2 regions of the Brachybacterium sp. genome follow, and region 2 is predicted to be linked to the other one. Evidence: predicted binding sites of a transcription regulator. Region 2 holds the regulator's gene; the other holds the start of a gene.

Region 1 (18,762 bases), on a different contig from region 2:
GAGCAGGACCTGCGCAGCACCGCCCTCGAGGCGGTCCACGAGTCGCTCGGTGCGACGTTCACGGATTTCGCGGGCTGGCGCATGCCGGTCCGGTACAACTCGGACCTTGCCGAGCACAAGGCCGTGCGGGAGAGCGCCGGTCTCTTCGACCTCAGCCATATGGGCGAGATCCATCTGCGCGGGCCCCAGGCCGCTGAGGCCCTGGACCATGCGCTCGCCGGGAAGATGTCGGCGATGTCGGTGGGGCGCGCGAAGTATTCGCTGCTGCTGACCGAAGACGGCGGTGTGATCGACGACGTCATCACCTACCGTTTCTCCGACGAGCACTTCCTGGTGGTCGCCAACGCCTCCAACGCCGAGGTCGACGCCGCCGAGCTGCTCGCCCGGGCGGAGGGCTTCGACGTCGAGGTCGACGACGACTCCTCCCGGACCTCGCTGATCGCCGTCCAGGGCCCCCAGAGCGAGCAGATCCTGCTGGATGCGCTGCTCGGCGCGGACAGCGGGGTTGAAGGACTCTCGGCCGAGGACCTCACCGAGATGAAGAACTATCGCTTCGCCGAAGCCACCTATCGCGGGGAGTCGATGCTGATCGCCCGCACCGGATACACCGGCGAGGACGGCTTCGAGCTCTACATCCCGAACGACCAGGCCGCGGAGCTGTGGAAGCTGCTCACCGCCGTCGGCGGGGACCGCCTCACCCCCTGTGGCCTCGCCTGCCGCGACACCCTGCGCCTCGAGGCCGGGATGCCGCTGTACGGCAACGAGCTCGGCCGGGACCTGTACCCCGCGCAGTCGGGCATGGCGCGCGTCGTCGCCCTGAAGTCGAAGGAGGACTTCGTCGGCCGCGCGGGGATCGAGGCGGCGGATCTGACCGACCGTCCGGTCCTGGTGGGCCTGGTCGCGGAGGGCCGCCGTGCCGCACGCGCCGGCGCGCAGGTGCGCGACGCGGAGGGACGAGACGTCGGGGCGATCACCTCCGGTGCGCTGTCCCCGACCCTCGGCCACCCCATCGCGATGGGCTTCGTGCGCACCAGCGTCGCCGAGGCTGGCACCGAGCTGATCGTCGATGTCCGCGGCAAGGACCTTCCGGTCCGTGTCGTCGAGATGCCCTTCTACCGTCGCGACTGAGCTGCGACTGAACAGCGACTGGTCTTCCGCCGGGACCGACCTTCCGCCGGGACCGATCTCATGCCGGGCCGACCTCCCGCCGGCCCTGCTGCTCTTGAACCCACCCGAGTTTCCCCCCAACCCCTCTCCGGAAGGACTGATCCCATGTCCGCAGAACTCCTCTACAGCAAGGACCACGAGTGGGTCCGCGTCGAGTCCGATGGCGTGGCCGTCATCGGCGTGACCGACTACGCCGCCGAGCAGCTCGGCGACGTGGTCTACGTCGACCTGCCCGAGGTGGACGGCGAGATCACCGCCGGCACCGAGATGGGCGAGATCGAATCGACCAAATCCGTCTCTGACCTGTTCTCCCCGATCAGCGGCACGGTCACCGAGATCAACGACGCCGTCGTGGACACGCCCGAGCTGGTCAACTCCTCGCCCTTCGACGAGGGCTGGCTGATCAAGGCCAGCTACGAGGCGCTGCCCGACGATCTGCTGAGCGCCGAGGACTACAAGGCATTCACCGAGGCCTGAGCGTCGCGGAGGCGGCGGCCGCTGGGCAGCCGCCTCCTGCCGGTGCCGCGCACCGCTGCGCGGACGGCTCCATCCATCCAGAACCGCACGCAACATCCAGGGGCACTCCTTCATGACCGCATCGCCTGCGCATGCTCACGACTCCTTCGTCCGCCGCCACGTCGGCACCGATCCCGACGCGCAGCGTCACATGCTCGAGGTCCTGGGCTATGAGTCCCTCGACGAGATGCTGACCGCTGCGGTGCCGAGCACGATCCTGCTGGACCAGTCCGAGGGCCCCCGGAGCGTCAGCTCCGTGGTCCCCGCCGGCGTCACCGAGCCCGCCGCACTGGTCGAGCTGCAGGCTCTCGCCGACCGCAACACGGTCCACCGCTCGCTGATCGGGCTGGGCTACTACGACACCCACACCCCCGCCGTGATCCAGCGCAACGTGCTGGAGAACCCTGCCTGGTACACCGCCTACACCCCGTACCAGCCCGAGATCTCACAGGGCCGCCTCGAGGCGCTGCTGACCTTCCAGACCATGATCTGCGATCTGACCGGGATGGACCTCTCCAACGCCTCCACCCTCGATGAGGCGACCTCCGCCGCCGAGGCGATGCTGCTCGCCCGCCGCCACGTCAAGCGCAACGGCAACGTCTTCCTGGTCGACGCCGACACCCTCCCCGCCACCAAGGCGGTGCTCCAGGGCCGTGCCGACGGGCTCGGCATCGAGCTGCGCGAGGTCGACTTCGCCCGCGAAGGAGCCCCCGAGGGCGAGTACTTCGGCGCCTTCCTCCAGTACCCGGGCGCCTCCGGCCGGGTATGGGACCCCCGCGACGTCATCGCCGAGGTGAAGTCCACCAAGGCGATCGCGATCGTCTCCGCCGATCTGCTGGCCCTGACCATGCTCGCCTCCCCGGGCTCGCTCGGGGCGGACGTCACCGTCGGCACCTCCCAGCGCTTCGGCATCCCGCTCGGCTTCGGCGGCCCGCACGCCGGTTTCGTCGCCGTGCGCAAGGGCCTCGAGCGCCAGCTGCCGGGACGCCTCGTGGGCGTCTCGAAGGACGCCGACGGCAACCCCGCCTACCGGCTCTCCCTGCAGACCCGCGAGCAGCACATCCGCCGCGAGAAGGCCACCAGCGCGATCACCACCGCGCAGGTGCTGCTGGCCGTGATGGCCGCAATGTATGCCGTCTATCACGGCCCCGAGGGACTGACCCGCATCGGCCGCACCGTCGCCGACCGCACCGCAGTCCTCGCGGACCTGCTGCGCCGCAGCGGCTTCGAGCTCGTCGGAGACAGCTTCTTCGACACCCTCGAGGTGCGGGCCACCGGTATCGCGGGCGCTGTGGCGGAGTCCCTGAAGGACGCCGGCTTCCTCGTGCACACCGTGGGCGATGACCTCGTGCACCTCTCGCTCGACGAGACCACCACCGTCGCGGACCTCGAGGCGATCGCCGCCGCCTTCGCCCCCCATGCGCCGACCCCCGGTCAGGAGCTCGCCGAGGTCGACTCCGGCAACGGCTGGGACGGCCTGGTGCGCGAGGACCCCTTCCTCCAGCACCCGGTGTTCTCCTCCTTCCGCTCCGAGACCGCGATGATGCGCTACCTGCGCCGCCTCGCGGACCGTGACTTCGCCCTGGACCGGGGGATGATTCCGCTGGGCTCGTGCACCATGAAGCTCAACGCCGCCACCGAGATGGCCGGCATCACCTGGGCGGGCTTCAACGCCCTGCACCCCTTCGCTCCCCGCGAGGACGTGACCGGCTACCTCGAGCTGATCACCCAGCTCGAGACCTGGCTCGCGGACCTCACCGGCTACGACACCGTCTCCCTGCAGCCCAACGCCGGCTCGCAGGGCGAGTTCGCGGGCCTGCTCGCGATCCGTGCCTACCACGCCTCGCGCGGCGAGAGCAGCCGTGAGGTGTGCCTGGTGCCGAGCTCCGCGCACGGCACCAACGCCGCCTCCGCCGTCATCGCCGGCCTGCGCGTGGTGGTCGTCGCCTCCGATGCCCGCGGCAACATCGATCTCGATGACCTCAAGCAGAAGATCAAGGATCACGGCGACGAGCTCGCCGCGATCATGATCACCTACCCCTCCACCCACGGTGTCTACGAGGAGGAGGTGCGCACCGTCTGCGAGCTGGTCCACGACGCCGGCGGTCAGGTCTACGTCGACGGCGCGAACCTCAACGCCCTGCTGCAGGTGGCGCGCCCCGGCGAGTTCGGCGGGGACGTCTCCCACCTGAACCTGCACAAGACCTTCTGCATCCCTCACGGCGGCGGCGGCCCCGGGGTCGGGCCGGTCGCGGCGAAGGCGCACCTGGCGCCCTTCCTGCCCGGCCATCCCGCCATGCAGCAGATCGAGCACCCGGTGGTCGGTCAGGGCGAGCAGCCCCATGGCGGTGCCCCGGTCTCCCAGGCGCCCTACGGGTCCCCCTCGATCCTGCCGATCACCTGGACCTATATCCGGCTGATGGGCCCGGACGGGCTGCGCCACGCGACGGCCTCGGCGGTGCTTGCGGCGAACTACATGGCGCGCCGCCTCTCCGAGTCCTACGAGATCCTCTACACCGGGGAGAACGGTCTGGTGGCCCACGAGTGCATCGTGGACCTGCGCCCGTTCACCGCTCGCACCGGGATCTCCGTGGACGACGTCGCCAAGCGGCTCATCGACTACGGCTTCCATGCTCCGACCATGTCCTTCCCCGTGGCGGGCACGCTGATGGTGGAGCCGACGGAGTCCGAGGACCTCGCCGAGATCGACCGCTTCGTCGACGCGATGCTGATGATCGCGAAGGAGGCCGAGGAGGTCCTGGCCGGTACCTGGCCCGCCGAGGACAACCCGTTGGTCAACGCCCCGCACACCGCGGCGTCGGTCGTCACGGGGGAGTGGACCCACCCGTACTCCCGCGAGGTCGCCGTCTACCCCGGCAGCTGGACCGCGCTCGAGGACGACTCCGTCCACGACAGCGCCCAGATGCGGATCCAGTCGAAGTACTGGCCGCCGGTGCGCCGCGTCGAGCAGGCCTACGGCGACCGCAACCTGGTCCCGACCTGGCCGCGTGACTGAGCCGGGCCCGACTTGGCCGCGTGACTGAGCCGGGCCTGGCCTGGCTGCGTGACTGAGCCCGGGCCGGACCGCCCGGTGGGCCCCGCCGATATGAACAGCTGTGACGCCCCGGTTTCCGACCGGGGCGTCATTGCTCCTAGGCTCTGTGCATGACCGAGATCCTCACCACCCATGCCGGCTCCCTCCCTCGCAGCCCCGAGCTGATCGCGGCCAATGCGCAACGCCCCGTCGGCGCCGACGGACTGACCCCCGAACCCACCGCCGAGTTCCGCGAGGTGCTGCGCCAGGCTGTGGTGGACGTGGTGGCGAAGCAGCGCGAGATCGGCATCGCGATCCCCAACGACGGCGAGTACGGGCACCTGATGGGCTCGGCCGTGAACTACGGCTCCTGGTGGTCGTACATCTTCGACCGCGTCAGCGGTCTGGAGCTGACCGGCAGCGACCACTTCTCCGCCGAACCGGTCCGCTCGAGCCCGGGCGACGTGCGCCTGACCACCTTCCCCGATCGTCGCGACTGGACCACCTTCGCCGAGGCATACCAGGATCCGAGCTCCGGCATCACCGTCGGCGCGCAGACCACGTTCCCCGCGGCCACCGGCCCGGTCTCGTTCTCCGACGTCGGCCGCGAGCTCGTCGACCAGGACGCCAGGAACATCCGGGCGGCGCTCAAGGCCGCTGGGTACGAGCACGGCTTCCTCAACTCCCTCTCGCCGGGCTCCGGCAGCCGCATCGTCGATGATCACTACGGCGACGAGGACGCCTTCCTCGACGCCTGGGTCGACGTGATGCGCCCCGAATACGAGGCGATCGCCGCCGCCGGACTCACCGTGCAGGTCGACGACCCGTCGATCGCCGAGAACTGGGACCAGATCAACCCCGAGCCGAGCGTCGAGGACTACCTCACCTTCACCCGCAAGCGAGTCGACGCGGTGAACCGCGCCCTGGTGAACGTGCCCACCGAGCAGACCCGTTTCCATCTCTGCTGGGGCTCCTGGCACGGCCCGCACACCACCGACATCGAGTTCCGCCACATCGCCCCGCTGCTGCTGGAGATCGACGCGAAGTACTACAGTTTCGAGGCGGCGAACGTGCGCCATGAGCACGAGTGGACCGTGTGGCAGGACCTCGAGCTGCCCGCCGACAAGGTGCTCGTGCCCGGCATCGTCTCGCACGCCACCAACGTGGTCGAGCACCCCGAACTGGTCGCGCAGCGTCTCGAGCGCTTCGCGAAGATCGTCGGCCCCGAGCGCGTGATCGGCTCGACCGACTGCGGTCTCGGCGGGCGCATCCATCCGCAGATCGCCTGGGCGAAGCTCGAGTCGCTGGTGGAGGGCGCGAAGCTCGCCTCGCAGCGTCTCTGACCCGGATCGCGCCAGCGGTCGCACCCGGCCCCATCTGGCGGCCGCCCCCTGCCCCCGTCGGGCGGCTGCCCTCTGCACGATCGGGCGGCGGCCGCCCGCATGATCAGGCCGCGGCCGCTGCTCCACCGGGCGGCGGCCACTGTTCCACCGGGCTTTCGGCCGCAGACGTGGACCAAGTGTTCATGCGGACCAAGTGTTCATCCAGATGTCACGCGTCCATCGCGCGGAGGACCAGCACCAGGAGCATCATCGATGGCGTGAGGATTCTCTTCGTCTCCGAATCATTCCTTCCGCACATGAACGGGGTCACGGGCTCCGTGCTCCGCGTCGTGGACCACTTCGCCGCCACGGGTGACGATCTCGGGATCATCGCCCCTCAGTGGCCGGGAGCGGACAAGCACCTGCGCACCGCCTGCGGTCGACGGGTGAGGGTGCGCCGCGTCGCCTCGGCCCCGATGCCCGGCTATTCGGAGGTGCGGATCGCCGCCACCAGTGCCGCTGCGCTGCGGCGGCGGATCGACGAGTTCCAGCCCGATGTCATCCACCTCGCTTCACCGATGATCCTCGGCGGCCGGGCCGTGGTCGCCGCCCAGAAGGCAGGCGTGCCCACCGTCGCCGTCTATCAGACCGACATCCCCGGATACACCGCCCGGTACGGGATGCCGTTCCTGGAGAACGCCACCTGGCAGCTGCTGCGCGACGTCCACAACCGCGCGACCGTGAACCTCGCCCCCTCGACCGCGACCCGGGACCAGCTCCTCCAGCACGGCATCGAACGGGTGGACCTCTGGCGGCGCGGCGTGGACACCACCCTGTTCTCGCCGGAGCTGAGCAGCCCGTCGCTGCGGGCGAGATATGCACGGCCGGACGAGAAGCTCGTGATCTACGTGGGCCGGCTCGCGGCCGAGAAGCAGGTCCAGGATCTCAAGGTCATCCATGACATGCCCGGCGTGCGACTGCTGATCGTGGGGGAGGGGCCCGAGGGGGAGTCGCTGCGCCGGCTCATGCCCCGGGCGCGCTTCGCCGGATTCCGCACCGGCACCGACCTCGCCGCCCACCTCGCCAGCGCCGACCTGTTCATCCACCCCGGTGAGCTCGAGACCTTCGGCCAGACCCTCCAGGAGGCCATGGCCTCCGGCCTGCCGGTGATCGCCCCGCGGCGCGGAGGGCCGGTGGACCTCGTCGCCCCCAGCCGCACCGGCTGGCTCTATTCCCCGGGCATGCTCGACGAGCTGAGAGAGCACGCGAGCGATCTGCTCTTCGACGATGCGAAACGCCAGGCCTTCGGCCGAGCGGCCGAGGAGTCCGTGCGCAAGCGGACCTGGCCGGTGCTCGCCGAGCAGCTGCGCGGCTACTACCTGCAGGCGATCGAGCAGCACCGACAGGTCGACGCCCTGCTCTGATCCCGGCTTCCCTCGGCTCCGTCCCGTCCCCCGTCACAAACCTGCTGTCACATTCCGCCACATAGTTCGCCCGCGATGCCGCCGGCGCGATGAACTGGGTCCAGTCGTCGACCGACGGCCCGGAACATCGCTCCTCTGCGGAAGGGACAACATCATGGCGCAGCGCACTCGTCGCCCGCTCATCGGCGTGACCGCGGGGACCCGCACGATGATGTCCGGCGCCTGGGCGGGCCATGATGCCGTGGCGGTCAACGAGCAGTACGTGCGTGCCCTGCGGGAAGCCGGTGCGCGACCCGTGATCATCGCCCCGCAGGACGAATGGAGCGACGAAGAGATCGCCGAGCTGGACGGCCTCGTTCTCACCGGCGGCACCGATCTCGATCCCACCGCCTGGGGCGAGGAGTCGCTCGCCACCGACATGACCCCAGACCCGGAGCGGGACGCCTTCGAGACGGCGCTGTACCGTGCCGCCCGACGCAATGACGTGCCGGTGCTCGGGATCTGCCGTGGCCTGCAGGTCATCGTCATCGCCGAGGGCGGGGAGCTCCACCGTCACCTGCCGACGGACCTGCCCGCCCATCCCACGACAGGTCTCGAGCCCAACCGCGTCGAGGCGCAGCTCGATGCGGCCAGCGACCTCGCCCTCGCGCTCGGCACCCGCGCCGAGGTCACTGCCTTCCACCACCAGGGGATCCGCACCGTCCGCGGCGATCTGCGGATCGTGGCCCGCCACGACAGCGGCCTGGCCCTCGCGGTCGAGGCGGAGCACGGATCGAGCGTGCTCGGCGTGCAGTGGCACCCCGAGATCGACGGCGAGGCGGGGCGCAGCATCTTCGAGAGCCTGCTCACGGCGATCCGCCACCGCGACACGGCCACGGTCACACCCTCCCTGGTCTAAGATGGGCAACGGTCGTCCGAGCCCCGTGTCGGACGCAGAGATCGGTGACACAGAGGAAGAGGCAGCATGAGCAACCAGCATGTCGCGGACGCGACCGATGCGCAGACGCATCAGGACGAGAACGTGACCTCGAAGGGCAACAACATCGTCCTATCGGTGGTGCTCTTCATCGTGCTCTTCGGGCTGTTCGCCGCCGGGCTCTACATGATGTCGATGATGCCGATGACCGAGCCCTCGGTCGGCCTCTTCGTCGGCGGCCTCGCGCTGTGCATGGTCGCGCTGTACGGCACCTTCGATCTGGTGCCGCGCTTCCTCTCCTGAGCTCCCCTGAAATTCCTCGTGCCCGGCGCCTCACGGCGGCCGGGCACGAGTCATTTCTGGCGGGAATCGCCGGCAGGGATGCTGTTCGAGGCGCGCCGCTCAGGCTATGGGGTGCGTCGTCTCCAGTCGCACGATCGATTCCAACGCCACCACGATCATGTCCTCGAAGGTCTCCTGACGTTCCTGCGCGCTCGTCTCCTCCCCGGTGAGGAGGTGATCCGAGACGGTGCAGAGAGCGAGCGCGCGGCGAGAGAACTGCGCGGCGAGGGTGTACAGAGCAGCAGCCTCCATCTCCACCCCGAGCACCCCGTATCCCGCCAGGATGCGGGTGGTCTCCGGATCAGGTGAGTAGAACTGGTCGGCGGAGTAGAGTCCGCCGGCGACCAGCGGCAGCATGCGGTCCTCGGCGATCTCGGCCGCAATCCGGGCCAGCGTGAAATCCGCGGCCGGAGCGAAGGAGACATAGCGGAAGCGCGGCACGTTCATCGCGGAATCCGTCGAGGCGGCCACGCCCAGGATCACGTCCCTCACGTTCACCGCCCCCGAGAGCGCGCCGCAGGTGCCGACTCGGATGATGGTCTGCACGTCGTAGTCGTCGAAGAGCTCCTGGGCATAGATCGCCATCGACGGCTGGCCCATGCCGGAACCCTGCGCGGAGACCCGGATCCCGCGGTAGGTGCCGGTGAAGCCCAGCATCCCCCGCACGTCGTTGTACTGGACGGGATCCTCGAGGAAGGTCTCGGCGATCCAGCGGGCGCGATAAGGATCCCCGGGCATCAGGACGTACGGGGCGATCTGGCCGGGGGAGGCACCGATGTGTGTCGACATGTTGCCAGCGTACGGCGCGGGTACGGCCCGGTGACGGAACGCAGAGCGGAACGCAGAGAAGGGCACGGTATGCCGGAAGCGGTGACCTGATCGCCACCCGTGGTGTGTTCCGGCGCGGTATGGCGCAGAATAGATGACCGTGAACGCTCACGATCCTCTGCTCGCCGCCTCTGCGCGCCCCGCCGTGCCGGCGTCGGTGCGACGAGCCCGCTGGGCCGTCTCCCTGATCTTCTTCCTCAACGGCGCTTCCTTCTGCGCGATCCTGCCCCGGTACCCGGAACTGGTGGAATCGATCGGGCTGAGCAACACCGCCTTCGGCCTCGCCATCGGCATCGGCCCTCTCGGTGGATTGCTGGCTGGCCTGTTCGCCGCCCGCCTGATGTCCCGCTTCGGCTCCGCCCGGGTGAGCGTGGTGCTGCAGGTGCTCGCATCTGTCTCGCATCTGGCGGTCTACGTCTCCGGGTCCTGGCTCTGGCTGACCTGCTCGCTGCTGCTGGCGACAGCAGCCGATGCGATCACGGACATCGCGATGAACGCCCATGGCATGCGGGTCGAGCGGCGCTATCGCCGCTCGATCATGAACAGCTACCACGGCTGGTGGTCGCTCGGAGCGGTGGTCGGCGGCCTGCTCGGCGCCGCCTGCGCACAGCTCGGCCTGCCGCTGTGGATCCAGGGAATCATCGGCATGATCGTGTTCGGCCTCCTCGCTGCCGCCTCGCTGCGCTTCATGCTGCCGGGCCCGGACAGCACCGAGCGCACGCCGGTCGCCTCCCCGTCGGCGTCCTCCGCCACAGAGGTTCCCGATGCGGCACCGACCGGCTTCCGCCTGGCCGGGATGAGCTTGCGAGCGCTCGGCCTGGTGACTGCACTGGGCATGGTCCTGGTGTTCGCGGGCTCCACCGAAGACGCCGGCAGCACCTGGGGTGCTCTGTTCATGCAGGACACGTTCGCGGCCACGCCCTTCCTGGCAGGTATGGCGTTCGTGGCCCTGCAGGGGGCGCAGACGATCGGCCGCTTCACCGGCGATGCCGTGGTGGACCGCCTGGGGGACCGGACGACCGCGCGGCTCGGTGGTGTGATCGCCATGGTGGGGATGAGCTTCGCCCTGCTGCTGCCCTCGCCGGTGACCGCGGTGATCGGCTTCGCCGCAGCAGGGTGGGGCGTGGCGACCCTCTTCCCCGCTGCCTATCGCGCTGCGGATGACCTTCCCGGGGTGCCCCATGGAGTCGGGATCACCGTGGTCGGCTGGTTCGCCCGCCTGGGATTCTTCCTCACCCCGCCATTGATCGGGGTGCTCGCCGACGCGATGACCCTGCGCTATGCCCTGTGGATGGTCCCGCTCTACGCCGTCGGGATCCTGCTGTTCTCCAGGGTGCTCAGCACTCGGAGCGTGAAGGCGGGTCACTGACGCTGATCGGCAGGGCAGGGCAGGGCGGGGCAGGGCAGACTAGAGCGCCGAGCCGGGCCCTCGGGACGCACGCGCACCCGGGACGCCCACATCGGGGCACGCGCGCCGGGCCGCACCCGCAGCCCCGCCGCGCCCGCCCTCGGTCAGAAGCGGCTGCTGTCCCCGGCACCTTCGCGGGCGATCACCAGGTCTCCGCCCGAGAGATCCACGACCGTGGTCGGCTCGATCCCGACCTCCCCGGAGTCGATGATCGCGTCCACCTGCTCGCCGAGAAGATCCTGGACCACCCAGGCCTCAGAGGGCGGATCCTCCTGCCCAGGCAGCAGCAGCGTCGAGGAGGCGATCGGCTCGCCGAGCGCCTCCACCAGCGCATGGGCCACGCGATGGTCCGGGATCCGCACCCCGACCGTGTGCTTCTTCGGATGGGCGAGCCTGCGCGGCACTTCTTTCGTGGCGGGGAGGATGAAGGTGTAGGCCCCCGGGGTCGCGTTCTTGACCAGCCGGAAGACCGGGTTCGAGACCAGCACGAACTGACCCAGCTGCGCGAAGTCTGCGCAGACCAGCGTGAAGTGATGATCCTTCCCCACCTGTCGGATCCGTCGGATCCGATCGAGCGCCTCGACATTGCCGAGGGTGCAGCCCAGGGCGTAGCAGGAATCGGTGGGATAGGCGATCAAGCCGCCTTCCTGCAGCACCGAGACCGCCTGCTCTATGAGCCGGGGCTGAGGATCCTCGGGATGGATGTCGAGATACTTCGCGGAGCGACGTGACCTGGCCATGCCCGATGGTACGCCGGGGCCTGACCGCACGTCGATCACGCTCGCAACCTTGTCGATCTGCCTCGCAGCGTTGTCGACCAGGCTCGCAGTCCTGTCGATCCGCTTCGCAGCCCGTCGAACAGGGCCGGGCACCGGCTGGGGCCGGTCGGCGCCGTGATTCAGGCGACGACGACGAACTCACGGCCGATCCATTTGGTGCGCCGCAGCCGCACCACGGCGTTCACGGGCAACGGTCCCTTGATATGGGGGTAACCGCGACCTTTGCCGTCCACATCCGCTTCGATGTCCACCGCGATGCCGGCGGCCTCCACTCGAGCCACGTCGATCTCCAGGATCACGAGATCCGAGGGACGATCCGGATAGACCCGCTTGGCGACCTTCGAGACCTGCTCCGGCCAGGACGCGTGCAGGAACCCTTCCTCGGCCAGGTCGCGGCCGCGGGTCGCGCGGGTGTAGGAGCCTGACCGAACGGCTGCCTCCCAGGTGGGCAGTTCGGTGATGTGCCAGATCAGGGGCGGAGGCATGACCGGCAGTGTACCGTGACCGGCATGGATGAGACCTCCGCCGGACCTGGCGCGGTGCGCCTGGTCCACGATGATGACCGTGACCGTTATGAGGCACTCGACGGCGATGAGCTGGTCGCTGTCCTCGCCTATGGCGACGAGGATCTGCCACCGGGTGCCGGAGACGGCCTCGGGGTACAGGTGCGGGATCTCCGTTCGACCGTCGTCGCTCCCGAGCGCTCGGGTCAGGGCATCGGCTCCGCGATCGTGCGCTACGCCCTGGACGATATCCGCGGCCAAGGGCTGAATATCCGCCCCACGTGCTGGTTCGTCAAGGGATGGATCGACCGCCACCCCGACTATGCCGACCTGCTGGAGAACCCGGCCCCCGTTCGCGACCAGGAGGGCCGATGACATACCGGATCCTGACCGTTTGCACGGGCAACATCTGTCGCTCGCCGATGGCCGAGTACGCCCTGCGCGAGGCCCTGGACCAGGCCGGCCTCGGCGACCGCGCCGAGGTCGCCTCCGTGGGCACCACCGGGTGGGAGGTGGGAAATCCGATCGATCCGCGGGCCGGCGACCTGCTGCGCCGTCATGGCATCGATGCGGTCAGCCATCGCGCACGCCAGCTTGATGAGCAGGAGCTGCACCGCGCCGACCTCGTGCTCGCTCTCGACCATGACCATGTCGGGCCGCTCCAGCGCGTGCTCGGTCGCGAGCAGGCCGACAGGACGGTCCGGATGGTGCGGGACTTCGCGCCGGCTCCGGTCGAGGACACGGGCATCCGTGACCCCTGGTACGGCGACGAGAGCGACTTCGAGATCACCTGGGAGCAGATCGACGAGGCGCTGGGCGGCATCATCGACCATGTCAGCGCCCAGCTCGATGCCGGCGCGCGCTCGGTCGACTCTCGGGAGCAGCGATGAATGCCGCGGAGCCGCGCGGCGCGCTCGAGACGGCCGCCGCCCTGCGCAGCGGAGAGCTCGACGTCCTCGAGCTCGCCGAACGGACTCTCGAGGCGGCCCGCGGCGTCGGTGCCGAGACCGGCGCGTTCGCCCACCTGCTCGAGGACCTCACCCGGGAACAGGCTCGGACCGTCTCCGAGCGGCTCGCCGACGCGCGTCGCAGCGGTCGAGAAGCGGACCTCGCCGCTCAGCTGCCGCTGCTCGGGGTGCCGCTGCCGATCAAGGACCTGACCCAGGTCGCCGGCGCCCCCTTCGAGGCCGGCAGCGCCGCCCTCGCGGGCAACATCGCGACCGTGACCGACGGCGTGGCACAGAAGATCCTCGATGCCGGCACCCTCACCATCGGCAAGACCACGACGCCGGAGTTCGGCATGCCCTGCTACACCGAGCCGGCGACCGGCGCGCCCGCCCGGACCCCCTGGGATCTGCGCCGCACCGCCGGCGGTTCGAGCGGGGGAGCGGCCGCTGCGGTCGCCTCCGGCGTGGTGCCCCTCGCGCATGGCTCCGACGGCGGGGGATCCGTCCGGATCCCTGCGGCGTGCTGCGGCATCGTGGGCGTGAAGCCCTCCCGCGGCGTGGTCTCACCCGGGCCGTACGGCAGCGAAGGGATGGGCCTGGGCACCGACGGTGTGCTCGCGCGCAGCGTGCGGGATGCGGCCGCCGGGCTGGACCTCATCGCCGGGCCGCGCACGGGAGACTTCACCCCCTCGCGCGCCTCAGAACGCTCCTACCTCGCCCGCCTCGAGGAGGACTCCCAGGCTCTGGCCCCGCTGCGGATCGCCGTGCTGCGGGAGCCGCTGGCCGCGGAGACCGAGGTGCATCCGGCCGCTCTGCGGGGACTCGAGCGTGCCCTCGAGGTCCTGCACGGGCTCGGCCATGAGACCGTCGAGATCCGAGCCCCATTCACCCCTGAGGACTGGAAGTCCTTCATGCCGCTGTGGTCCGTCGGGGCGGCGTCGATTCCCTTGACCTCTGCGCAGGAGGGGAAGCTGCTCGAGCTGACCCGCTGGCTGCGCGAACGCGGCCGCAGCTACAGCGGCGTGGATCTGGCGCTGGCGTTCTCCGGGGTCCAGTCGCTCTCCCGGCGCACTCTGGAGGAGTTCGCTCCGTTCGATCTGGTCATCACCCCCACTCTGGCCGCACCCCCCGCCTTCCCTGCAGAGCTCCAGCTCTCCGACGGCGAGGCGGACTTCTTCGCCCAGTGCGCGTTCACCCCGTGGACCAGCACCTGGAACATGCTCGGCACCGCCGCCGTCTCGGTCCCGATCCATCGGGAGATGATCGACGGCGGAGAGCTGCCCTTCGGCGTGCAGCTGGCAGCCACTCGGCCGGGCGACGAGCCGCTCCTGCTCGCGGTCGCCGCGCAGCTCGAGGCTCACGACCCGTGGCCGCTGGTGCGCGTGCCGCAGCACGCATGAGCACTCCCACGGAAGGGGCTGGGTCGCTGGAAGGAGCCGGGCCGCAGACCGTCCGACTCGACGTCTGGCTGTGGAGCGCCCGCCTGATGCCCACCCGTTCGGCGGCGACCGCGGCGTGCCGCGGCGGTCATGTGCGGCGCAACGGTGAACCGGCCAAGGCGGCCCAGAAGATCGTGGTCGGGGATGAGCTGAGGGTGCGCTCCCCGGGGCGTGAGCGGGTCGTAGTCATCACCCGGATCCTCACCAAGCGGGTGGGTGCCCCGATCGCTCGCACCGTCTATGAGGACCACAGCCCGGAGCCGCCGCCGCAGCTCGCTGCCGCCCCGCCCCGGAGGGAGCGCGGTACCGGCAGGCCCACCAAACGGGAGCGTCGACAGTTCGACCGGTTGCGAGGACGTGACTCCACAGGCGGCGACGACGAGCACGACCCCCGGCACTGAAAGCTCCGGACCTGAGATCCGGTCGTGAGGCCCGGTCCTGAGCCCCAGTGAGCACGCGGCTTGAGCACAGGGCTTCCGCATGACGAGGGCCCCGCGTCGATGACGCGGGGCCCTGGTGGCTCCCGTCCGGTGCGCGAGCGCCCGGTTCAGATCAGCGTGCGGAGGAGAGCAGCTCGTGGCGGTTGGAGGTCAGCCGGCTGAGCAGGTTCCGCTCGATCTCGACGACCTTGGGATTCGCGCCGTCGGCGAGCAGCCGCTGACGGATCGAAGCGAGGTCGGCGCTCTCCCGGATGAACCGCTTCATCACCGGTTTGGCACCGATCTGCTCCGCCCAGCGCTTGCCCTCGCGCCGTCCCTTCCAGGTCGCGAGCATGTCGACTTCCTCGTGGGTGAGCCAGCCCTGGTTGGCGTAGTCACCCAGACGGACTCGGGTCAGCCTGGATTCATCCCAGATCAACGCCACGATCGTGATCAGCCATATCAGTGAGAGCAGCGCCTTGGCGCCGTACATCAGCAGCAGGATCGGGATCCCGCCGCCGAGACCGGCGAAGAAGTTCCATGCCGCATGGATCAGCATCCCGGGGATCAGCGCGGGGATGAACACCAGGAAGCCCATGATGGTGCCCCACTTGCGCGCCACGAAGCCGACGATGATGCCCGTGAGCGAGGTGTAGATCGCGTGGCCGAAGATGTTCATCACCCCGCGCAGGATGAACATGAACAGCACGCCCCCGGCGCCCATGCTCTCCAGCCCGCGGGTGTAGTAGATGATGTTCTCGGTGAAGGCGAAGCCGCCGCCGATCAGGGCGCCGTAGATCAGGCCGTCCAGCGGCCCGTTGAAGTAGCGGCGTGCGAGCACCATCAGCAGCAGCAGTCCGAGGCCCTTGGTGGTCTCCTCGACCAGCGGCGCGCTGATCACCGGGCCAGCAAAGGCCACCGCTGCTTCGCTGCCGGTGACCAGGAAGACCAGCAGCGAGTTCAGCGTGTTCAGGATGTAGCTGAGACCGGCGGCGATCGCTGCTCCCCAGAACACCGCGATGATCAGCAGGGGCAGCGGCTGGGGATCCCAGCGGTCCGCCAGGAACATGATCCCCGCGATGACGAGCAGGGAGATCCCTGCGAGGAAGGCCGTGACCGGCCACCAGATCGGGCTCGAGCTCGCAGTCATCACGAACTCGAGGAAGAACCAGCCCAGGACCACCAGCACGAAGAAGCCGAGCACCACCAGCGCGAGCCACACCATGATGCTCACAGCCGGCAGCCGGGTGGCGTTCTGCGCGACCTCCTGCACCCGACGGGTCTGGGTGGACCAGGCCGACTGCGGCTGGGCCTGGTCGGGTCGTTGGATCTGCGCAGGAGCGAAACGGGCAGCGGTGAGGCCCGACGCCGGCCGCACCGAAGTGTCATAGGCGCGCGGGTTGCCGTAGTCGATATAGCGCGGCTGCGACTGGAACGACGGAGATCCGGGCGCGGAGTTCGTGGCACCGGGGCGCGGGCGCCCGTTGGGCATGTACTGGCCGCCAGGCTGCTGGTAGGGGGGCTGGGACATGAGGGCCTCTGTTTTCGCGGCAGGGGTGTCAGGTATCGCTGTGCGGCTCGTGGTCGACGTCGGTTCCCCTGGACGGACGAGTCACGGTGCCAGTGCGATGCTACAGGTGTGTGATCCCATTCTCGCGGAGAGGCCCGGGCTGTGGAAGGCCGTTGTGGATGACGACTGGCGGATGCCCGGAGGGTCCTCCGTCCGAAGTTCCTTGAGTGACGAAAGTTCTTAGAGTTGAGCGGAATAGACTCAACTTGGTTGACGTTGATCTGATCGAACGCCTCATACGACCGAAGCGCCCAGGAGAGGAGCATCGTGGAATTCCAGTTCACCACCCGCTCGCAGGAAGCTGTCACCGCGGCTGCGGAGAAGGCTGTCGAGCTCGGCAACCCGCAGATCAGCTCGATGCACCTGTTGTGGGCCCTGGCCGACCAGGACAACGGCATCGGCCGTGCCGCCCTGGACGCAGCCGGCGCCGATCCGCTCGAGGTGGTCCGGCGCGCCGCGCAGGCGATCGACTCGCTGCCGCGAACCAGCGGAGGCTCTTCGCCCACCTTCGTCGGCACCGGATTCGATGCGCTCGAGGCGGCCCGGCGCGAGGCGGACACCGCCCGCCGCACCTACCTGTCCACCGAGCATCTGATGATCGGCATCGCTCTCGGCAAGGACGCCGCCGCGCGGCTGCTCGCCGCCGCCGGAGCGACCCCTCAAGCACTTCGCGATGCCGTCACCCAGCTGACCCCAGGAGATGATCGAATGAACCAGATGGATTCGCAGAACCCCGAGGGCACCTTCAAGAGCCTCGAGAAGTTCGGGGTGGACCTCACCGAGCTCGCCCGCGAGGGTCGGCTGGATCCGGTGATCGGCCGAGACACCGAGATCCGCCGCGTCGTGCAGGTGCTCTCGCGCCGCACCAAGAACAACCCGGTGCTGATCGGCGAGCCCGGCGTCGGCAAAACCGCCGTGGTCGAGGGTCTGGCCCAGCGCATCGTCGCGGGCGATGTCCCTGACTCCCTGCGCGGGAAGCGGCTGGTCTCGCTGGACCTCTCCTCGATGGTCGCGGGGTCGAAGTACCGCGGTGAGTTCGAGGAGCGCATGAAGGCGGTCCTGGACGAGATCCGCACCAGCAACGGTCAGATCGTCACCTTCATCGACGAGCTCCATACGGTGGTCGGCGCGGGCGGCTCCGGCGACGGCTCGATGGATGCCGGCAACATGCTCAAGCCGATGCTGGCCCGCGGCGAGCTGCGGATGGTCGGGGCGACCACCCTGGACGAGTACCGCGAGAACATCGAGAAGGACCCCGCGCTCGAGCGGCGCTTCCAGCAGGTGTTCGTGGGGGAGCCGAGCGTCGAGGACACCGTGACGATCCTGCGCGGGCTCAAGGACAAGTACGAGGCGCACCACAAGGTCACCATCACCGACTCTGCCCTGGTGGCCGCAGCGACCCTCTCCTCGCGCTACATCTCGGGCCGGCAGCTGCCGGACAAGGCCATCGACCTGGTCGACGAGGCCGCCTCCCGCCAGCGGATGGAGCTGGACTCCTCCCCGGAGGAGCTGGACATCCTGCGCCGTCAGGTGGACCGGCTGAAGATGGAGGAGCTCGCGCTCTCCGGCAGCGAGGATCCCGGAAGCATCGCCAGGCTCGAATCCGTGCGCTCCCAGCTCGCCGACCGCACCGAGCAGATGGAGGAGCTCTCGGCACGCTGGGAGCGGGAGAAGGCCGGTCTGAACCTGGTCGGCGACCTCAAGGCACAGCTCGAGCAGCTGCGCATGCAGGCCGATCGGGCTCAGCGCGAAGGCGACCTCACCGCTGCCTCGAAGATCCTCTACGGCGACATCCCGGCGCTCAAGGATCAGCTGCGTGAGGCAGAGGAGCAGGAGGCAGGCATCGCCGGCGAGCAGGAACGGCCGATGGTCGCCGACCACGTGAGCCCCGATGACATCGCCGATGTCGTCTCCGCCTGGACCGGAATCCCTGCCGGTCGCCTGTTGCAGGGCGAGACCGAGAAGCTCCTGCAGATGGAGGAGATCATCGGTCAGCGGCTGATCGGACAGGCCCGTGCCGTCGGCGAGGTCTCGGATGCGGTGCGCCGAGCGCGCGCCGGCATCTCCGACCCTGACCGTCCCACCGGCTCCTTCCTCTTCCTGGGGCCCACGGGGGTGGGCAAGACCGAGCTCGCCAAGGCGCTCGCG
Region 2 (5,285 bases):
AAGATCGCCCTGCAGCGCCTGAAGGAAGCCGCTGAGCAGGCCAAGAAGGAGCTCAGCGCCTCGACCTCCACCAGCATCTCGCTGCAGTACCTGTCGATGACCGAGAACGGTCCGCTGCACCTGGACGAGAAGCTCACCCGGGCCCAGTTCGAGGACATGACCTCGGACCTGCTCGAGCGCACCAAGGCACCCTTCCACCAGGTCATCAAGGATGCGGGCGTCTCCGTCTCCGACATCGACCACGTGGTCCTCGTCGGCGGCTCCACCCGCATGCCGGCCGTCACCGAGGTCGTCAAGGCCCTCACCGGTGGCAAGGAGCCCAACAAGTCCGTGAACCCTGACGAGGTCGTCGCCGTCGGCGCCGCGCTCCAGGCCGCGGTCATCAAGGGTGAGCGCAAGGACGTCCTGCTCATGGACGTCACCCCGCTCTCCCTCGGCATCGAGACCAAGGGCGGCGTGATGACCAAGCTCATCGAGCGCAACGCGGCCATCCCCACCAAGACCTCCGAGGTCTTCTCCACCGCCGAGGACAACCAGCCCTCCGTGGCGATCCAGGTGTTCCAGGGCGAGCGTCAGTTCACCCGGGACAACAAGCTGCTCGGCACCTTCGAGCTGACCGGCATCGCCCCCGCGCCGCGCGGCATCCCGCAGGTCGAGGTCAGCTTCGACATCGACTCCAACGGCATCGTGCATGTGACCGCCAAGGATCGCGGCACCGGCAATGAGCAGTCCATCCAGATCACCGGCGGCTCCGCCCTGTCCGATGAGGACATCGACCGCATGGTGAAGGACGCCGAGGAGCACGCCGCCGAGGACGAGGAGCGCCGCAAGAACGCCGACGCCCGCAACACCCTCGAGCAGCTCGTCTACCAGGGCGAGAAGCTGCTCAAGGACAACGCGGACAAGATCCAGGACGGCGACAAGACAAAGGCCGAGGACGCCATCAAGGAGTCCAAGGACGTGCTGGCCAAGGAGGACTCCTCGACCGAGGACCTCGAGGCCAAGCGCGACTCCCTCAACGAGGCGCTGCAGGCCGTCGGCACCGCGATCTACTCGCAGGCCGAGGGTGCGGAAGGTGCCGAGGGCGCTTCCGAGGACGCTGCCGGTGCTGACGATGACGACGTGGTCGACGCCGAGATCGTGGACGAGGACGAGGAGAAGAAGTGATGACCGAGGGCCAGAGCACTCCTGAGGACCGCGAGCGGCCTGAGGGCGAGCCGAGGTTCTCCTTCACCGACAAGCGCAAGGTGAACCCCGAGGACGGCTCCGTCCGTCCCTCGGGGTCCACCCCCGCGGCGGAGGCGCAGGGCGGCACCGACCCGGTCGACCCCTTCGACGCCGAGGCTGCGGCGCTCTTCGAGCAGGCCGCCCAGGGCGGAGAGGACTCCTCACTCCCGGCCGACGCCGGCCGAGTCGCCGAGCTCGAGGGCCGGGTCACCGAGCTCTCCGAGCAGCTCAAGCGTGAGCAGGCGGAATACGTCAACTCGCGCCGGCGCATCGAGGGCGCGGCGGAGGTGAGCAAGGACGCGGCAGTGGCTCGCGTCCTCGGCTCGCTGATCGGCGTGCTGGACGACGTGGAGCTGGGCCGCCAGCACGGCGACATCGTCGAAGGCACCCCGTTCCACTCGATCGCCCAGAAGCTCGAGGAGGTCCTCGGTTCGCATGGCCTGAAGCGCTTCGGCGCCGTGGGGGAGCAGTTCGATCCGAACCTCCACGAGGCCCTCATGCACGAGGACGCCGATGACGTCGAGACCAACACCATCTCGATGGTCATGCAGCCCGGCTACTCGATGCACGAGAGGATCCTGCGACCGGCCCGGGTCGGCACCCGGGGCCCCGCCTGACCCTCCCCACCCCTGAGGCGGTGCGGCGCCCGCCGGTCATCACGACCGGCGGGCCCCGCACCTCCCTCTCCGTATCGCACACAGCACCAACCCCCTCACCATCCCCGCTCTCGGAAGGAGACGCACATGTCCCAACAGGACTGGCTCGACAAGGACTTCTACGCGGTCCTCGGCGTCTCCAAGGACGCGAGCGCCCAGGACATCAAGAAGGCCTACCGCACCCAGGCCCGCAAGTACCACCCCGACCACCACCCCGACGACGCCAAAGCTGAAGAGAAGTTCAAGAGCATCGGCGAGGCCTACTCGGTCCTCAACGATGAGGAGCAGCGCCAGCAGTACGACGCGATCCGAGCCATGGGCGCCGGTGGCGCACGCTTCTCCGCCGGCCAGGGCGGTCCCGGCGGGGCCGGATTCGAGGACATCTTCTCCTCGATGTTCGGCGGCGGCGGCCACCCCGGCGCTCGCCCCGCCCCCGGCGGCGGCGCCGGCAACCCCGACATCGATGATCTGCTGAAGATGTTCGGCGGCCAGGGCGGCGGCTTCGGCAACGGCGGTTTCGGCGGCGCCGGTCCCGCCGGCTTCTCGCCGAATCGCGCCCCGGCGAAGGGCTCCGACACCTCCGCCCGCACCCGGGTCAGCTTCCGCGATGCGGCGCTGGGCACCGATCTGCGCCTGACCGTCGACGGCAGGACCATCACCACGCGCATTCCCGCCGGCGTGCACGACGGGCAGAAGATCCGCCTGCGCGGCAAGGGCCGACCCGGCCCCGGCGGCGCGCCCGCCGGCGACCTGCTCCTGACCCTCGACGTCGAAGAGCACCCCGTCTGGAGCGCCGACGGCGTGAACCTGCGCATCACGGTGCCGATCTCCTTCGACGAGGCGGTGCTCGGCACCACCGTGGCGGTCCCGCTGCTCGACGGCGACACCGTCTCCGTGAAGGTCCCGCCCGGCACGCCCTCCGGTCGTACCCTGAGAGTGCGGGGCAAGGGACTGGTCACCAAGAAGAAGACCGGCGACCTCCACGTCACCGTGCAGGTCGCGGTCCCCACCCACGTCGACGGCGCGGCGAAGCAGGCCATCGAGGACCTGCGGGCAGCACTGGCCGACGAGGACCCCCGCGCCGGCCTCACCGAGGCCGCGGCCCGCTGAGCATCCACGTGCTGAGCACGCGCCTGCTGAGCACCCACCCTCTGAGCACCCGTCTGCTGAGCACGATGAGCTGAGAACGCACCCGCACGCTGCAGAGCTTCGGAAGGAGCATCCCGATGGCCTTCTCGCACCGCCTCGATGACCGCGCCCCGGTCTTCGTCATCTCGGTCGCGGCGGAGCTGTCCGAGATGCACCCGCAGACCCTGCGCCAGTACGACCGTCTCGGACTGGTCGTCCCGCAGCGTACCCGGGGACGCGGCCGCCGTTACAGCCCCCGCGATGTGGTCCGCCTCCAGGAGGTCCAGGCACTCTCCCAGGACCAGGGCATCAACCTCGCCGGCATCAAGCGGATTCTCGAGCTGCAGGACGAGGTCAGCGAGCTCGAGGGCAAGCTCGAGAGCGTTCGCGAGAAGCTCGGCGCGTTGACCCCCGCTCAGCGGCGCGTGTTCTCCGCCGATCGGGACGGTGAGATCAGCGCTCTGCGCCGCGGTGAACGTCCCCGGCGGCGCAGCAGCGGCAGCGCGCTGGTGGTGTGGCGGCCTACTCGCCGGTCCTGATCTCGCCACTTCTGATCGCGGAGGCGCTCCCGACTGCGGGAGTGCTCCCGACGGCGGGGGAGCTGGTGACTGCGGCGGTGCTGGGAGGAGTCAGCACCCCGGCGAGGTGGTAGATCTCCTCGAGCTGCAGCGCCACCTGGGCGAGGTCGACCCCCTCGGCGGCCTGGCGACCGGCAGCGGTGAGGTCCTCGAGCTCTCCGGCGAGCAGCGCGGAGAGCTTCCGGGCGACCTGACCCGCGAACTCGGGCCCGTCCCCGCAGACCTGGTGCGTGAGCACCCCGTCGGGCATCGCGTCGCGGTACAGCGGGATGCCGCGCACCAGGGTCGGGATCTCGGTGGCCAGCGCCTCCCAGAGCACGATCCCCTCGGTCTCCTCCTTGGTGAGGAAGGCGAAGACATCCGCCCCGGCGTAGGCCTCCCGCAGCCGGTCCGCGTTCACATAGCCGGGGAACAGCGCATTGGGCGGGGCACTCGCCAGTGCCCGCTGGACCTCGGCGGTGAGCAGGCGCGGGTCCGTGCGCCCGAACCAGACGAAGCTCACCTCAGGCAGCTGCCGGGCGACCTCCACCCAGTCCAGGATCCCCTTGCGCACCAGATGCATGCCGACGCTGATCACCACGGGGGCGTCGGGGGCGAGTCCGAGCCGGTCCCGCAGCTGCGCCCGGGCCGTCGGATCCGCCCGGAAGAAGCTGGTGTCCACACCGTTGGAGAGCACCCGGATCGGTGCCGAGATCCCGTACTTCGGGGCGGAGACGAGATCTCGCGAGTAGCCGCTGGGGGTGATCACCACGTCGCCGCGCCGGTACAGGTGCGCGATCCAGCGCCGGAACAGCGGGGCGAGCTGATTCGACCCGGTGAAGGAATCCCGGAAGTCATCCTCGGTGGAGTGGGCCCATACCAGCACCGGACGTCGCCACAGCCGTGCCCACCGCGCCAGCACCGGAGTGTCCGGGAAGGGGGTGTTCAGGTGCACCGCGTCGAAGGGGCGCAGGGGAGAGGTGACCACCTGATGGCCGAGCGTGCGCACCGCCGACTCCTGATGACGCATCGCCGCGCCGATGCCCGATTCCCGGGCCAGGCCCGTCAGCCCGCGCGGCATCAGCACCCGCAGCGGCTCGTCCGGATGCCGGACGCCGCGCGGCCCGCCACCGGGGAGCACGCCGTGCGCGAGCCGATCCAGCCGGCGCAGGGCGCGCTCCCGGAGAGGGGCGGGGCGCCGCAGGGCGCGAGATCTCATGAACATGTCGTGGCTCCGTTCACCAGGGCAGGAAGTGTCACCAGGGCAGGAAGCGCATCACCAATGCGCTGACGCCGAGCCCATAGGCGATCAGAGCCCACGGCTTGCACAGCAGGATGATCCAGACATAGGTGCGCCACCGCATCTTGGTGGTCCCGGCGATGTAGCAGAGCAGATCGTCGGGGGCGATGGGCAGCGCGATCGCGGTGGCGAAGGCGCGCGTGAAATGGGGGCTGCGGGTCCAGCCGAGGAACTTCTCGACTGTGCGCGGGCGGAACAGCCGCTCGATCAGCGACAGTCCGACGTGCCGGGCGATGAGGAAGTTCAGCATCGAGCCGGCAGTGACCGCGGCGTAGTTGTAGAGCGTGCCCTCGACTGCACCGAACAGGACCGGGCCGGCGAGCACCAGCAGCCCGCCGGGCACGATCGGGAACACGACTGAGGCGACGGAGACCACCATGAAGACGATCGGTCCCCAGGCCCCCAGCGTGTCGATGA

Evidence for each region. The regulator HspR, encoded in region 2, represses chaperone genes until heat shock. The targets are predictions, from matches to a motif close to AAGTTGAGTCNNNNNGACTCAACTT.
Region 1: the regulator HspR is predicted to act here: its motif matches at 16,798-16,822, upstream of clpB (ATP-dependent chaperone ClpB).

The regions. Positions count from the first base shown of each region.
Region 1 is NZ_JBQDLF010000014.1:22,209-40,970, forward strand. It holds gene gcvT (glycine cleavage system aminomethyltransferase GcvT) at 1-1,128, shown strand, start outside; gene gcvH (glycine cleavage system protein GcvH) at 1,273-1,644, shown strand; gene gcvP (aminomethyl-transferring glycine dehydrogenase) at 1,757-4,699, shown strand; gene ACTH43_RS07825 (cobalamin-independent methionine synthase II family protein) at 4,849-6,060, shown strand; gene ACTH43_RS07830 (glycosyltransferase family 4 protein) at 6,318-7,463, shown strand; gene ACTH43_RS07835 (gamma-glutamyl-gamma-aminobutyrate hydrolase family protein) at 7,618-8,361, shown strand; gene ACTH43_RS07840 (hypothetical protein) at 8,428-8,682, shown strand; gene deoD (purine-nucleoside phosphorylase) at 8,782-9,510, opposite strand; gene ACTH43_RS07850 (MFS transporter) at 9,644-10,918, shown strand; gene ACTH43_RS07855 (L-threonylcarbamoyladenylate synthase) at 11,062-11,697, opposite strand; gene ACTH43_RS07860 (DUF952 domain-containing protein) at 11,856-12,221, opposite strand; gene ACTH43_RS07865 (GNAT family N-acetyltransferase) at 12,246-12,614, shown strand; gene ACTH43_RS07870 (low molecular weight protein-tyrosine-phosphatase) at 12,611-13,129, shown strand; gene ACTH43_RS07875 (amidase) at 13,126-14,586, shown strand; gene ACTH43_RS07880 (RNA-binding S4 domain-containing protein) at 14,583-15,026, shown strand; gene ACTH43_RS07885 (PrsW family intramembrane metalloprotease) at 15,178-16,575, opposite strand; gene clpB (ATP-dependent chaperone ClpB) at 16,882-18,762, shown strand, end outside.
Region 2 is NZ_JBQDLF010000087.1:293-5,577, forward strand. It holds partial or broken gene dnaK (molecular chaperone DnaK) at 1-1,167, shown strand, start outside; gene ACTH43_RS18235 (nucleotide exchange factor GrpE) at 1,167-1,844, shown strand; gene ACTH43_RS18240 (DnaJ C-terminal domain-containing protein) at 1,971-2,993, shown strand; gene ACTH43_RS18245 (heat shock protein transcriptional repressor HspR) at 3,110-3,550, shown strand; gene ACTH43_RS18250 (glycosyltransferase) at 3,534-4,793, opposite strand; gene ACTH43_RS18255 (TVP38/TMEM64 family protein) at 4,825-5,285, opposite strand, start outside.